Regions from separate parts of the Klebsiella sp. WP3-W18-ESBL-02 genome, predicted to be linked through region 1. Evidence: predicted binding sites of a transcription regulator. Region 1 holds the regulator's gene; each other region holds the start of a gene.

Region 1 (4,284 bases):
CGTTTTCGCCAGTTCCGGCAGCAGCACCACCGGCAGGTTATCCACGCAGTAGAAGCCCATATCTTCCAGCGCCCTCAGGGCCACTGATTTTCCCGAGCCAGAGCGGCCGCTGACGATCATCAGTACCATGTACCGTTTCTCCTCAGTACGATGTGATGTCCATTATGCATCATCGTGGGTTTCCGTATCGGTGATGATTTGATACAGCTCTTCGTCGCTCTGCGCGGCGCGCAGGCGGCGACAAATGGTTTTATCCGCCAGACGTTTTGCCACCAGGGAAAGCGTATGCAGGTGGGTTTTGGTCTGGTCTGCCGGCACCAGTAGCGCAAAGAGTAAATCGACCGGCTGGTTGTCGATGGCGTCGAAGGCGATTGGCGTTTCCAACTGCACAAACACGCCGACGGCGCGCAGCGTATCTTCTTCCAGCTTGCCGTGCGGGATCGCGATACCGTTACCGATGCCGGTACTGCCCATTTTTTCACGGGTCAGAATGGCTTCAAACACCACCTGCGGCGGCAGGCTAAGTTGTTTAGCCGCCAGCTCGCTGATGATCTCAAGCGCGCGTTTTTTACTCTGGCAGTGTACTGCACTGCGGGTACATTCCTGGTTAAGGACATTGCTCAGTTGTAGAGCCGAATCGTTATTTGTCATAATTTCACCTAAGCGCCGCCCGATATGCCGGGCATATCGGGCGGCTGCTCGGACAATCAATGTTGTTTTAGTTTATCTTTGTGCTTGTTTAACTGTCTCGCCAGTTTATCGATTAAACCGTCGATAGCGGCGTACATATCCTGCCCTTCCGCGCTGGCATGAAGTTCGCCCCCGTTAACGTGCAGTGTAGCATCCGAGATGTGCGTCAATTTCTCCACTTTTAACACAATATGGACCTGATTGATCCTCTCGAAGAATTGTTCCAGCTTGCTGAATTTCGCATTCACGAATTCGCGCATTGGCTCGGTAATTTCGACGTTGTGTCCAGTGATGTTGAGCTGCATAGTGTCTTCCTTATCAGTAGTGTCAGACCAGCTGTTTACGCTGGTTAGACGGCGGAATGGATAAAGACTCTCGGTACTTTGCAACGGTGCGCCGTGCCACCATGATACCCTGTTCAGAGAGCATGGTGGTCAGTTTACTGTCGCTCAGTGGTTTTGCGGGATTCTCCGCGGCAATCAATTTCTTCACCAGTGCACGAATCGCCGTGGACGAGGCTTCGCCGCCGCCCTCGGTGCTGACGTGGCTGGAGAAGAAATACTTAAGCTCGAAAATGCCCCGTGGGCTATGCAAATACTTCTGCGTGGTAACACGCGAAATCGTGGACTCGTGCATTTCGACGGTCTGGGCGATGTCCGCCAGCACCATCGGTTTCATATACTCTTCGCCAAGATCGAAAAAGGCCTGCTGCTGTTCAACGATGCAGCGGCTGACGCGCAGCAGCGTGTCGTTGCGGCTTTCCAGACTCTTAATCAGCCACTTCGCTTCCTGCAGGTTGCTGCGGATAAACTGGCTGTCGGCGTCGTTGCGGGCGTTATTGCACATGCCCGCATAGTGCTGGTTAATCTGCAGACGCGGGATGCTGTCGGCGTTCAGTTCCACCACCCAGCGATCGTTCACCTTACGCACCAGCACGTCAGGAATGACGTATTCAGGTTCACCGGTCTGGATCGATTGGCCGGGGCGCGGATCTAATGACTGGATCAGATCGACCGCTTCTTTCAGCACGTCTTCTTTCAGCCGCGTGACGCGCATCAGCGAACGGAAGTCATGGTTGGCGAGCAGATCCAGATGCTCACTGATGATTAGGCGAGCTTCATCAAGACGCGGCGTCGTAGGTGAGAACTGGGAAAGCTGGATCAGCAAACAGTCGCGGAGATCTTTGGCGGCGACGCCTACCGGATCGAAGCGTTGGATACGCTTCAACACCGCTTCCACTTCATCGAGGCCAATCTCGTCGTCGCCGATGCTTTCGCGAATATCTTCCACGGAAACGGTGAGGTAGCCGGTGTCGTCCACCGCGTCGACGATGGAGGTGGCGATGGCGCGGTCGGTATCGGTAAACGGCGTCAGTTCAACCTGCCACATCAGGTAATCCTGCAGCGACTGGGTTGTTTCGCCCTGGTAAACCGGCAGCTCGTCGTCCTGGTAGTCGGCCCCGGTGCCGGAAGGCGTCCCGGCGGTATAGATCTCGTCCCAGCTGGCGTCAAGCGGCAGCTCTTCGGGCATATCGGGCTTTTCCAGCGCGTCAACGCTGTCCAGCGTTTCGTGATCGGTGGCTTCCTGAGTTTCTACTTCTTCGTGAAGATCGGTTTGCTCGAGCAGGGGGTTGCTCTCCAGCGCCTGCTGGAGTTCCTGCTGAAGTTCCAGCGTAGACAGCTGCAGCAGACGAATAGCCTGCTGCAGCTGTGGCGTCATGGCAAGCTGTTGGCTGAGCCTTAATTGCAAACCTTGCTTCATGTTCAGAACGAATATCTCCCGCTAACGTCGTTAACCACTACCCTATCAGAGTCTGAAGTCTTCCCCAAGATACACGCGTTTAACATGTTCGTCTTGTAGGATCTCCTGAGGGGTACCGTGGGCAATCAGATGCCCCTGGCTGACGATATAAGCGCGTTCACACACCGCCAGCGTTTCACGGACGTTGTGGTCGGTAATCAGTACGCCAAGGCCGCTGTCGCGCAGGTGTTCGATAATACGTTTAATGTCGATAACCGAAATCGGGTCTACGCCGGCAAACGGTTCATCCAGCAGGATAAATTTCGGGTTTGCCGCCAGCGCGCGGGCGATTTCGACGCGGCGGCGTTCCCCGCCGGATAGCGCCTGGCCCAGACTGTCGCGCAGATGCTCGATGTGGAACTCTTCCATCAGCTCTTTAGCACGGTCTTCACGCTGTTCGTTGCTCAGATCGTCGCGGATTTGCAGCACGGCCATCAGGTTATCGTAAACGCTCAGACGGCGGAAAATAGAGGCTTCCTGCGGCAGATAGCCGATACCCCGGCGCGCGCGCGCGTGCAGCGGCAGCAGGCTGATGTCTTCGTCATCAATGATGATATTGCCCGCGTCGCGCGGCACGATCCCAACCACCATGTAGAAGGTGGTGGTTTTACCCGCGCCGTTTGGCCCAAGCAGACCCACAATCTCACCGGAATTCACGGTCAGACTGACATCTTCCACTACGCGGCGGCCTTTGTAGGCCTTCGCCAGATTTTTTGCAGTTAATGTCGCCATAACGGATTAGTTACTCTTCTTCTGTGCCGGAGCCTGATCTTTGGACTTGTCCTGCAGCTGGGATGGCACCAGAACGGTGGTCACGCGTTTGCCTTTATCGCTAAACGCCTGCATTTTCTGTTCCTTGACCAGGTACGTGATCTTGTCGCCCTTGATGTTGCTGTCGAGCTGCTCAAGGTAAGCGTTGCCGGTCAGCACCACGAAGTCGTTCGCCAGCTCATAGCGCATTTTCGACGCATGGCCTTTCACCGGTTTGCCGTTGTCCTGCATCTGGTAGAAGGTGGCCGGATTGCCGTAGCCTTCAATAACTTCTTTACCCTGCTGATTCGCAGGGCGGGTCACGACCACTTTGTCAGCGTTAATTTTGATTGTGCCCTGGGTGACGACGACGTTGCCGGTAAAGGTCACGACGTTGCCCTGCATATCCAACGACTGCTGATCGGATTCAATGTGAATCGGTTGATTGGTATCGCCGGTCACCGCCATGGCCGGCAGGCTAGCGGCCAGCAGAGAAGCGACGAGCGCCAGCTTAAGGCTGAGTTTGTTTGTTCTGAATTTCATAAGAGGTTCTAACCTTTTCAATCAGCTCGGCGTTTTTGCTGCGTAAATTGCCGCGCATTTTCAGGCCGCTGGAATTAAATGTTGTGCCGTATAACGTCACCAGATCGTCAGAGGAAACATCCTGAGTTATCAGGTTTACCTGGGCATTATCCGTCGTAATCTTACGCAGTTGTGCGTCTTCTGTCAGCGCGTTGATTTCAACGTGCCCGTAGAGGTACAGCATGCGGTCGTTGGTCAGCTTCGCTTTATCGGCTTTAATCGACCAGGTTGGCACCTTGGCGGCGTCAAATGTTGTCAGTACGGGGCGAGTAAACCACGACAGACTCTGATCGGAAAAATACTCCACGTGTTCGGCAATTAACCGGTAGGAGAGCGCGCCTTCGGGGCTGTACACCACCGTATCGGTATGCTCGCTTTTATAAGTTGGATCGCCAGCGTTTGTTGTCACCGGGCCGCTGTCTTCTTTATCGGCAAGATTAAGGCCGATCAGGACAAGCGCCA
Region 2 (4,284 bases), 2.0 Mb from region 1:
GCGCCGCGTAGCGGCTATTCAGAACGGCAAACCGATCTTCTACATGACCGCATCATTCCAGGCACCTGAGCCGGGCTATGAACACCAGAAGACCATGCCGGCCGCACCGTCGCCGGAAGGTCTGCCGTCGGAAACCGACATCGCCCGTTCGCTGGCGCATCTGCTGCCGCCGCAGGCGAAAGAAAAGTTTCTCTGTGATAAACCGTTAGAAATTCGCCCGGTCGAATTCCATAACCCGCTGAAAGGCCATGTCGCCGAACCGCGCCGCCAGGTCTGGATCCGCGCCAACGGCGCCGTGCCAGACTCGCTGCATATTCACCAGTACCTGTTGGGCTATGCTTCCGACTTTAATTTCCTGCCGGTGGCGCTACAGCCGCACGGCGTCGGCTTCCTGGAGCCGGGCATGCAGGTAGCGACCATCGATCATTCCATGTGGTTCCACCGCCCGTTCAATATGAACGAATGGCTGCTGTACAGCGTGGAAAGCACATCGGCCTCCAGCGCGCGTGGTTTTGTGCGCGGCGAATTCTACACCCAGGACGGCGTGCTGGTCGCCTCTACGGTGCAGGAAGGCGTGATGCGTAACCGCGGCTAGACCTCGTTCCAAAGCCAAAAAAGCCTCCCATTGGGAGGCTTTTTTGGCTTTGGAGATAACCCGCTTTCTGCCAGAACGAGGCGCAAACTTCGTTTCGGCAACGCCCGGCGTTGCCATGCGCGGCCGGGCGGTCATCACGATCAGGCGTTGTAGGCGTTTTCGCCGTGGCTGTTGACGTCCAGACCTTCACGTTCCTGATCTTCCGGCACGCGCAGGCCAACCGTCAGATCCGCCACTTTATAGCCAACATAAGCCACAATACCCGACCAGACGATAGTGATGGCGATACTTTCCAGCTGTACCAGCACCTGATGGCCCATGGTGACGCCTTCTGCGTAGCCCACACCGCCCAGTGCGGTAGAAGCAAAGATACCGGTCAGAATACAGCCAACGATGCCGCACACACCATGTACGCCGAAGACGTCACACGGGTCATCAACACGCAGCCAGCGTTTCAGCGAGGTCACGCCCCACAGACCAGCCAGACCGGCAATGATACCCAGAATCAACGCACCGCCTACGCCAATGTAGCCGCAAGCTGGGGTAATCCCCACCAGCCCCGCAATGGCACCGGAGCAGGCACCCAGCAGTGACGGTTTACCGCGCAGCGCCCATTCGCCGAAGACCCAGCCGAGGATAGCGGCCGCCGTAGCAACCACCGTGTTAACGAAGGCCAGACCAGCGATCTCATTGGCTGCGCTCGCGGAGCCCGCGTTGAAGCCAAACCAGCCAAAATAGAGGATCGCCGTACCAATAAACACCATCGGCAGGTTGTGCGGTTTAAACGCTTCTTTGCCGAAGCCCACGCGTTTACCAATCAGGTATGCCCCAACCAGGCCCGCCACCGCGGCGTTAATGTGCACCACCGTGCCGCCCGCAAAGTCGAGCGCGCCGTGGCTCGCCAGCAGGCCGCCGCCCCAGACCATATGGGCAATCGGGATGTAAGAAAGCGTCAACCAAATCACCACGAAAATCAGCACCGCAGAGAAGCGGATACGCTCGGCCAGCGCGCCGACGATAAGGCCAACGGTAATGCAGGCAAAGGAGCCCTGGAAGGCCACGTGGATGTACTGATAGAACGAGCCCATCAGATCGGTAATTTTGATATTCTTCAGCATCAGCCAGTCGAAGCTGCCAAAGAAGCTGCCGCCGGTGCCAAAGGCCAGCGAATAGCCGTAGACCACCCACAGAACGCACACCAGCGCAAACGTCACCGCCACCTGCGTCAGCATGGAGAGCACGTTTTTACCGCGAATCAGGCCGCCGTAGAACAGCGCAATCCCCGGAATGGTCATAAACAGCACCAGCGCGGTACAAATCATCATAAAGGCGTTATCGGCTTTATCTACCGCCGCCGGTGCCGCCATTGCCAGACCCGGCAACAGCGCCAGCGCGCTCAACCCCGTTTTTACCATTGTTTTTTTCATCATCTCGATCCCTATCACTGTGCTGGCTGGGAATTACAGCGCCGCTTCGTCGGCTTCGCCGGTACGAATACGGATCACGCGCTGCAGTTCGGCGACAAAAATCTTACCGTCGCCAATTTTTCCGGTGTAAGCGGCTTTGCTGATCACATCAACGACTTCATCAAGTTGATCGTCGGCGATCGCCACATCAATCTTTACTTTGGGCAGGAAGTTGACGCTGTACTCCGCACCGCGGTAAAGCTCTGCATGACCCTTCTGACGACCGAAGCCTTTCACTTCCGTCACCGTTAAGCCCTGAATGCCAATTGAAGACAGCGCTTCGCGAACGTCTTCGAGTTTGAATGGTTTGATTACCACGGTAACCAGCTTCATAGATCCCCTCCAGTCAGAATTCGGTAGTGGCTGCGAACACAGAAGAGATAAAGCAAGGGGCGTGCCAGAAATGAAAAATGATGCGCAGGCGGGAAAAATCGGGGGCGACGGGCGCAATAAGGTGGCGTTGAAAAGAAAAACGCACCATGCGGGTGCATGATGCGTGTCACAAATGCATTCTGTTAGAAAAATGCTTAACGCTGGTGCATCACGCGGTCAGCGCGTCATCCTGACCCGACGCCGCCAACTCTTCACCTGCCAACTGGAGTTGATACATCTGCCAGTAACGCCCTTTGGCTTCAAGCAGTTGCTGATGGGTCCCCTGCTCTACCGCCTGACCACGGTGCAGCACCATAATGGTGTCTGCCTCAACGATGGTCGACAGCCGGTGGGCAATCACCACCAGCGTCGTGTGCTGGCGCACTGCGGCCAGCGCCTGCTGAATCGCGCGCTCGGTGCCGGAGTCGATATTGGCGGTGGCCTCATCAAGAATCAGCACCTGCGGGATATCAACCAACACGCGGGCCAGCGCCAACAGCTGCTTCTGACCAACCGACAGGTTGTTGCCCTGCTCGCCCAGATGGGTATAGATGCCGTCGCTCATTTCACGCGCCAACGAGGCCAGCTGCACCGTTTCCAGCACCTGCCAGACCTGCGCTTCGCTGATGTCGCGCCCCAGCGTAACGTTGGCAAAAAAGGAGTCCGCCAGCACGACAGGATCCTGCTGCACCACGGCGATGCCCTGACGCAGCACCTGGTGACTGAGGCTGGGCAGCGGACGACCGCCAAGGCGAATTTCGCCGCTATTTGGCGGGTAGTAGCCCATCAGCAGGCTGGCCAGCGTGCTCTTCCCGCTGCCGGTATGCCCGACCAGCGCAACGAAGCTGCGCGCCGGAATCGACAGAGAGATATTTTGCAGCACCATTTTGTCATCGCGATAGGCGAACGACACATTATCAATATCAATATCGCCGCTGGTGAGTGGAGCAATATCGTCGCCGTACTGCTGGCGTGGGCGATCCATTAATTCAAAGACGCGCTCGCCGGCAACCACCGCCTGTTGCAGCATCGACTGCTGGGTCGTCAGCTCGATCAACGGCTCATTGAGCCGCCCAAGGTAGCTGATAAATGCGTACAGAACACCCACCTCGATGGAGCCCTGCGTGCTAAAGCCAAACAGCATCAGCAGCCCGCACAGAATCAGGGAGGAGAACAGACTGAGCAGCGGCCGCAGCAAGAAACCGTCCAGCCGCAGGGTTTGCATCCGCGCCAGATAGTGCGAGCGGCTAACCTCGCCGATACGTTCGCCAAAGCGCACCTGCTGACGGAACTGCTGGATCACGCTCATGCCGTTGATCACTTCATTAAAGCCATCGTTAATATCGGCCAGATAGGCGCGCACGCGGCGCACGATCGGCGTGCTGTAACGCTGGTAAATCACCATCACCGTCAATACTGCCGGGAAGATAGCGATCGCCACCAGCGCCATGCGCCAGTCAAGGCTAAACATCGCCACCAGCATGGCACCAATCAGCGCCGCGCTGCGCAGCACCGTAGCGACGACGGTCACGTACAGGTCACGGATCACTTCAGTGTCGTTGGTGACCCGCGAAATCAGTTGGCCGACCGGCTGAGTATCAAACTCGCCCAGGGGCTGTCGCAGCGCCGCATCCATGACGTCGCTGCGCAGCTGTTGCACCACGCCGACCGCCGCGCGGTTGAACAGCAGCGACTGGCTATAGTGCAGCGTGGCCGCCAGCAGCTGAAGGCCGACGTAGGCCGCCGCCAGCCCGGCCACCTTGCCCAAGGGCAGAATATCCTTCGCCACCATGTTGTCGATAAAGTAGCTTATCAACAACGGTCCGCTCACCTCCGCGGCGGCGGCGATCC
Region 3 (4,284 bases), 600 kb from region 1:
TAATCTCGGCGCAGTCGCCCAGCGCGTAGATATCCGGATTGCTGGTGCGCAGCGTACCGTCGACCTTCACGCCGCGGTTAATCTCCAGACCCGCCATGCGGGCCAGCGCCGTTTCCGGGCGCAGGCCGGCGGCGGCCACAACGGCATCGACTTCAATGTGGCGATCGCGATCGAAGCGGGCACGAATGCCGGTGGCGGTTTGTTCCAGCGACTGTAGCTGGGTTTTCAGCAGCAGATGGATCCCCATGTCGGTCAGGCGATGCTGCAGGCGGCTGCTGACTTCCGGCGGCATCAGCGACGCCAGAATGCTGGCTGAGCTGTCGACGACGGTAATGGCTTTACCGGCGCGGCAGAAATCCATCGCCAGCTCGCTGCCGATCAAACCGCCGCCAATAATCAGCACCCGTTGTGCATCGCGCAGGGTGCTCTGTGCGGCCCCGAACTCCTGCTGGCTGTTAAGGGTCAGCATCAGCTCTTTGCCCGGTACCGGCGGTACCATCGCCGAGGCGCCGGTGGCGAGGACCAGTTTATCGTACTGCCAGACCTGATTCTGGCTCTTCACCGTATGGGCCTCGGCATCAATTCCGGTCACCCAGGTCTGCGGAAACAGATTCAGGTTGTACTGCTCGGCAAACTCGCCGGCGGTTTGCAGCGTGAGGTCGGCGGCCGTTTGCCCCCGGCTGACCACGTGGCTCAGATCCGGTTTGTTGTACTCGTCGATGCTGTCGGCGGCGATGAGCGTCAGTCTGACGCTCGCATCCTGTTTACGGATGTTTTTCACCAGTTGGCGGGCGGCGAAGCCCGAGCCAACGATCACAATGCCATGAGTCATTTTGCCTCCGTTGCCAGTACGTCGAAGACGTCTTTGCCTAATGAACATTCCGGGCACAGGAAGTTATCCGGAACGTCGCTCCACGGGGTGCCAGGCTGGACGTCCTGATTCGGTTCGCCTTTGGCTGGGTCATAGATCCACTGACACACGCTGCACTGCATGCTTGGGCCGAGGTCGGCAGCAGCTGCTGCGGCACAGGCGCACGCTTCTTTTGCGCTGGTGGAAGCGGCGGTCATTTCCGGCAGCGGACCCAGCGCCCATTGCCGGGCGATTTCACGACCGTGCTGGCGGCACAGCTCCAGCGCATCCAGGTCCGGTCGCCATTTCGCCTTCAGGCTCAGCGACATCTCGAAACCGGCATCCTGCAAACGGGTGGACAGACGGTCGACCGCACCACCGCTCCAGCCGTGAGACCCAAAGGCGCTGGCGCGTTTGTTACGGAAGCGCAGACCGGTCATCTCTTCCACCAGGCCGGCAATTTTCGGCATCATCACGTTGTTCATGGTGGAGGTGCCGACCAGAACCCCTTTAGAACGGAAAACGTTGGTCAGAATTTCATTTTTATCACTGCGGGCGACGTTAAAGATTTTTACCGCCACGTTCGGGTCGACTTCGTTGATCCCTTGGGCAATCGCATCCGCCATCATGCGGGTGTTATTGGACATGGTGTCATAGAAGATGGTGATGCGGTCTTCCTGATAATCCGCCGCCCATTTCAGGTACAGCTCAACGATCTGCGTCGGGTTGTCGCGCCATACCACGCCGTGGGAGGTGGCAATCATATCGACCGGCAGGTTGAAGCCGAGGATCTCGGTGATTTTTGGCGTCACCAGACGGCTGAACGGCGTCAGGATATTGGCGTAGTAGCGCTGGCACTGTTCGAACAGCTCGGTCTGGTCAACTTCGTCGTTGAACAGGCGTTCGTCGCAGTAGTGCTGGCCGAAGGCGTCGTTACTGAACAGCACGGCGTCGCCGGTCATGTAGGTCATCATGCTGTCCGGCCAGTGCAGCATCGGGGTTTCGACGAAGATCAGCTGTTTACCGTTGCCGATGTCCAGGCTGTCACCGGTTTTGACCACGTTGAAGTTCCATTCCGGATGATGGTGGTGACCGTTGATGGAGTCAATGGCGTTGGCGGTGCAGTAAATGGGGGTGTCCGGGATTTGCGACATCAGCTCGGTCAGCGCACCGGCGTGGTCCTCTTCCGCGTGGTTAATAATGATGTAGTCGATATCGGCAAGGTCGATTTCGCTGCGCAGGTTCTGGACGAATTCACTGCTGAATTTATGGTCAACGGTATCGATCAGGACGTTTTTGCCTTCGCGAATCAGGTAGCTGTTGTAGCTGCTGCCGCGCAGCGTTTTGTATTCCGTCCCGTGGAAATCGCGCACTTCCCAGTCACGTTGGCCAACCCAATGAATGTTATTTTTAACCAGAATAGACATAGCAACCTCAATTAATTCAGCGTTTTTCAAAAAAGATGTATTGCTAATTGCAGGTTGCGTGCCAACTTTTTAATGCATTGATTTTTATAGTTTAATTTATTTATACCTCTTTTTTGTTAGTCAAAATGACTATGCATTATATTGTCAATATGACATGATGCATTGTCAAAATGACAGTGAGGTAGCGATGAGTTTCTCCGTTAACGTACTGGCCGGTATTGCCATCGAACTGCAGCGCGGTGTCGGCCATCAGGATCGCTTCCAGCGGCTGATTACCACGCTGCGCCAGGTGCTGGAGTGCGATGCATCGGCGCTGCTGCGCTATGAAGCGCGGCAGTTTATTCCTCTGGCCATTGATGGCCTGGCCAAAGATGTGCTGGGCAGGCGCTTTACGCTGGAGGGCCACCCGCGGTTAGAGGCGATTGCTCGTGCGGGGGACGTCGTGCGTTTCCCGGCGGACAGCTCGCTGCCCGATCCCTACGACGGGCTGATTCCCGGCCAGGAGAGCCTCAAAGTGCACGCCTGCGTTGGTCTGCCGCTATTTGCCGGGCAGAACCTGATTGGTGCGCTGACGCTCGACGGTATGTCACCGGATCAGTTCGACATCTTCAGCGATGAAGAGCTCAGGCTGATTGCTGCGCTGGCGGCCGGTGCGCTGAGTAACGCGCTGCTGATTGAACAGCTCGAAAGCCAGAACATGTTACCGGGTACGCCGGGCGATTTTGAGCAGGTAAAAGAGACGCAGATGATTGGCCTGTCGCCGGGCATGATGCAGCTCAAAAAAGAGATTGAGATTGTTGCTGCCTCTGATCTTAACGTGCTGATCAGCGGTGAGACCGGCACCGGGAAGGAGCTGGTAGCGAAAGCGATTCATGAAGGTTCACCGCGCGCGGTCGGTAAGTGTCAAGGTAGTTGGCACCCCCGGTTGATTTAGGCTGCCTGTTTTTCCCGTTCTGGATTCAGCATTACCTTGCCTACCGGATGCCAGTTTCGTGTTCTGCCAGACCAGCGTTCAGGCCGTTCCGCTTTTGCCTTTTTGTACACCTCATCCCGATTTTTCAGCAACACACCGTCTTCTCCACGATGTCGCTGACCCGGCGTCACATACCTGATGCCGCTATGTCTGTGCATTTCGTTATACCACTGAGCAAAAACCTCTATCCATTCACGCGCCTCCTCCAGCTTGCCGAACCCTGATGACGGCCACTGCGGGACATATTTCAGTGTCCGGAACAGCGACTCCACATACGCATTATCGTTACTCACTCCCGGCCGGCTGTGAGAGGGGGTTATCGCCAGCTCGTGTAGCTTCATTTGCAACGTCTGTGACTTCATCGCCGCGCCGTTGTCCGCATGCAGTACCGGCGGGTTTTGCCAGCATCCTTCCCGAAGGACCGTGCGTTGTATCAGGGCTGCCGCCTGCTCACCACTTTCAGTTTCATGCACTTCATATCCCACGATTTTTCGGCTGTAGAGGTCTTCCACCAGATACAGGTAAAACCAGCGCCCCTTTACGGTTGACGGAACCCATGTAATGTCCCATGTCCACACCTCATTCGGCCCGCTGGCCTGCCAACTCGTAGCCGGGGTGACTTTCTGCGCTGCCCGTTGCCGTCCCCGGCGATGCACCTCTCCATGACGACGCAGTACCCGGTAAAAGGTTGACTCGCTTGCCAGATAAATCCCCTTATCCGCCAACGCCGGTACGATTTGTGACGGGGGGAGGCTGGCGTAGTCTGGCTGATGGCACACTGCCAGTATCTGTTGCTCTTCTTGCTCACTTAACTGGTTCACCGGGGAGGGCCTGACCGTGCTGACACGCTTGTCTTCCCACGACGTTTGCCAGCGTCGCCACGTCCGTTCACTTAATCCCGCTTCCGTCAGCGCTATTGACAGCCGAGCTCCTGACGCCATCGCGTCCCGCACGTAACCGATAAGTGCCTGCCGCTCTGTTCCGGGCGTCAGTCGTCCTCGTCGGTTTCCCCGTAAAAATCCCGCAACTGCTTT

The links. Region 1 encodes sigma-54, which starts transcription at its own class of promoters, with help from an activator protein. Its sites were predicted from a motif close to GTTGGCACANNTTTCGCTNT; they were not measured.
Region 2: a site for sigma-54 is predicted at 2,444-2,463, ahead of glnK (P-II family nitrogen regulator). Genes of this name have one in related genera too.
Region 3: a site for sigma-54 is predicted at 2,324-2,343, ahead of norV (anaerobic nitric oxide reductase flavorubredoxin). Genes of this name have one in related genera too.

Annotation. Positions count from the first base shown of each region.
Region 1 is NZ_AP021972.1:586,253-590,536, forward strand. Features, by position in the region: gene rapZ (RNase adapter RapZ) at 1-129, opposite strand, end outside; gene ptsN (PTS IIA-like nitrogen regulatory protein PtsN) at 163-651, opposite strand; gene hpf (ribosome hibernation promoting factor) at 708-995, opposite strand; gene rpoN (RNA polymerase factor sigma-54) at 1,018-2,451, opposite strand; gene lptB (LPS export ABC transporter ATP-binding protein) at 2,497-3,222, opposite strand; gene lptA (lipopolysaccharide ABC transporter substrate-binding protein LptA) at 3,229-3,783, opposite strand; gene lptC (LPS export ABC transporter periplasmic protein LptC) at 3,752-4,284, opposite strand, start outside.
Region 2 is NZ_AP021972.1:3,749,730-3,754,013, forward strand. Features, by position in the region: gene tesB (acyl-CoA thioesterase II) at 1-595, shown strand, start outside; gene amtB (ammonium transporter AmtB) at 736-2,022, opposite strand; gene glnK (P-II family nitrogen regulator) at 2,056-2,394, opposite strand; gene H7R56_RS17940 (SmdB family multidrug efflux ABC transporter permease/ATP-binding protein) at 2,603-4,284, opposite strand, start outside.
Region 3 is NZ_AP021972.1:1,181,561-1,185,844, forward strand. Features, by position in the region: gene norW (NADH:flavorubredoxin reductase NorW) at 1-832, opposite strand, end outside; gene norV (anaerobic nitric oxide reductase flavorubredoxin) at 829-2,277, opposite strand; partial or broken gene H7R56_RS05715 (GAF domain-containing protein) at 2,465-3,172, shown strand; one part of gene H7R56_RS05720 (IS3 family transposase) at 3,208-4,271, opposite strand; one part of gene H7R56_RS05720 (IS3 family transposase) at 4,271-4,284, opposite strand, start outside.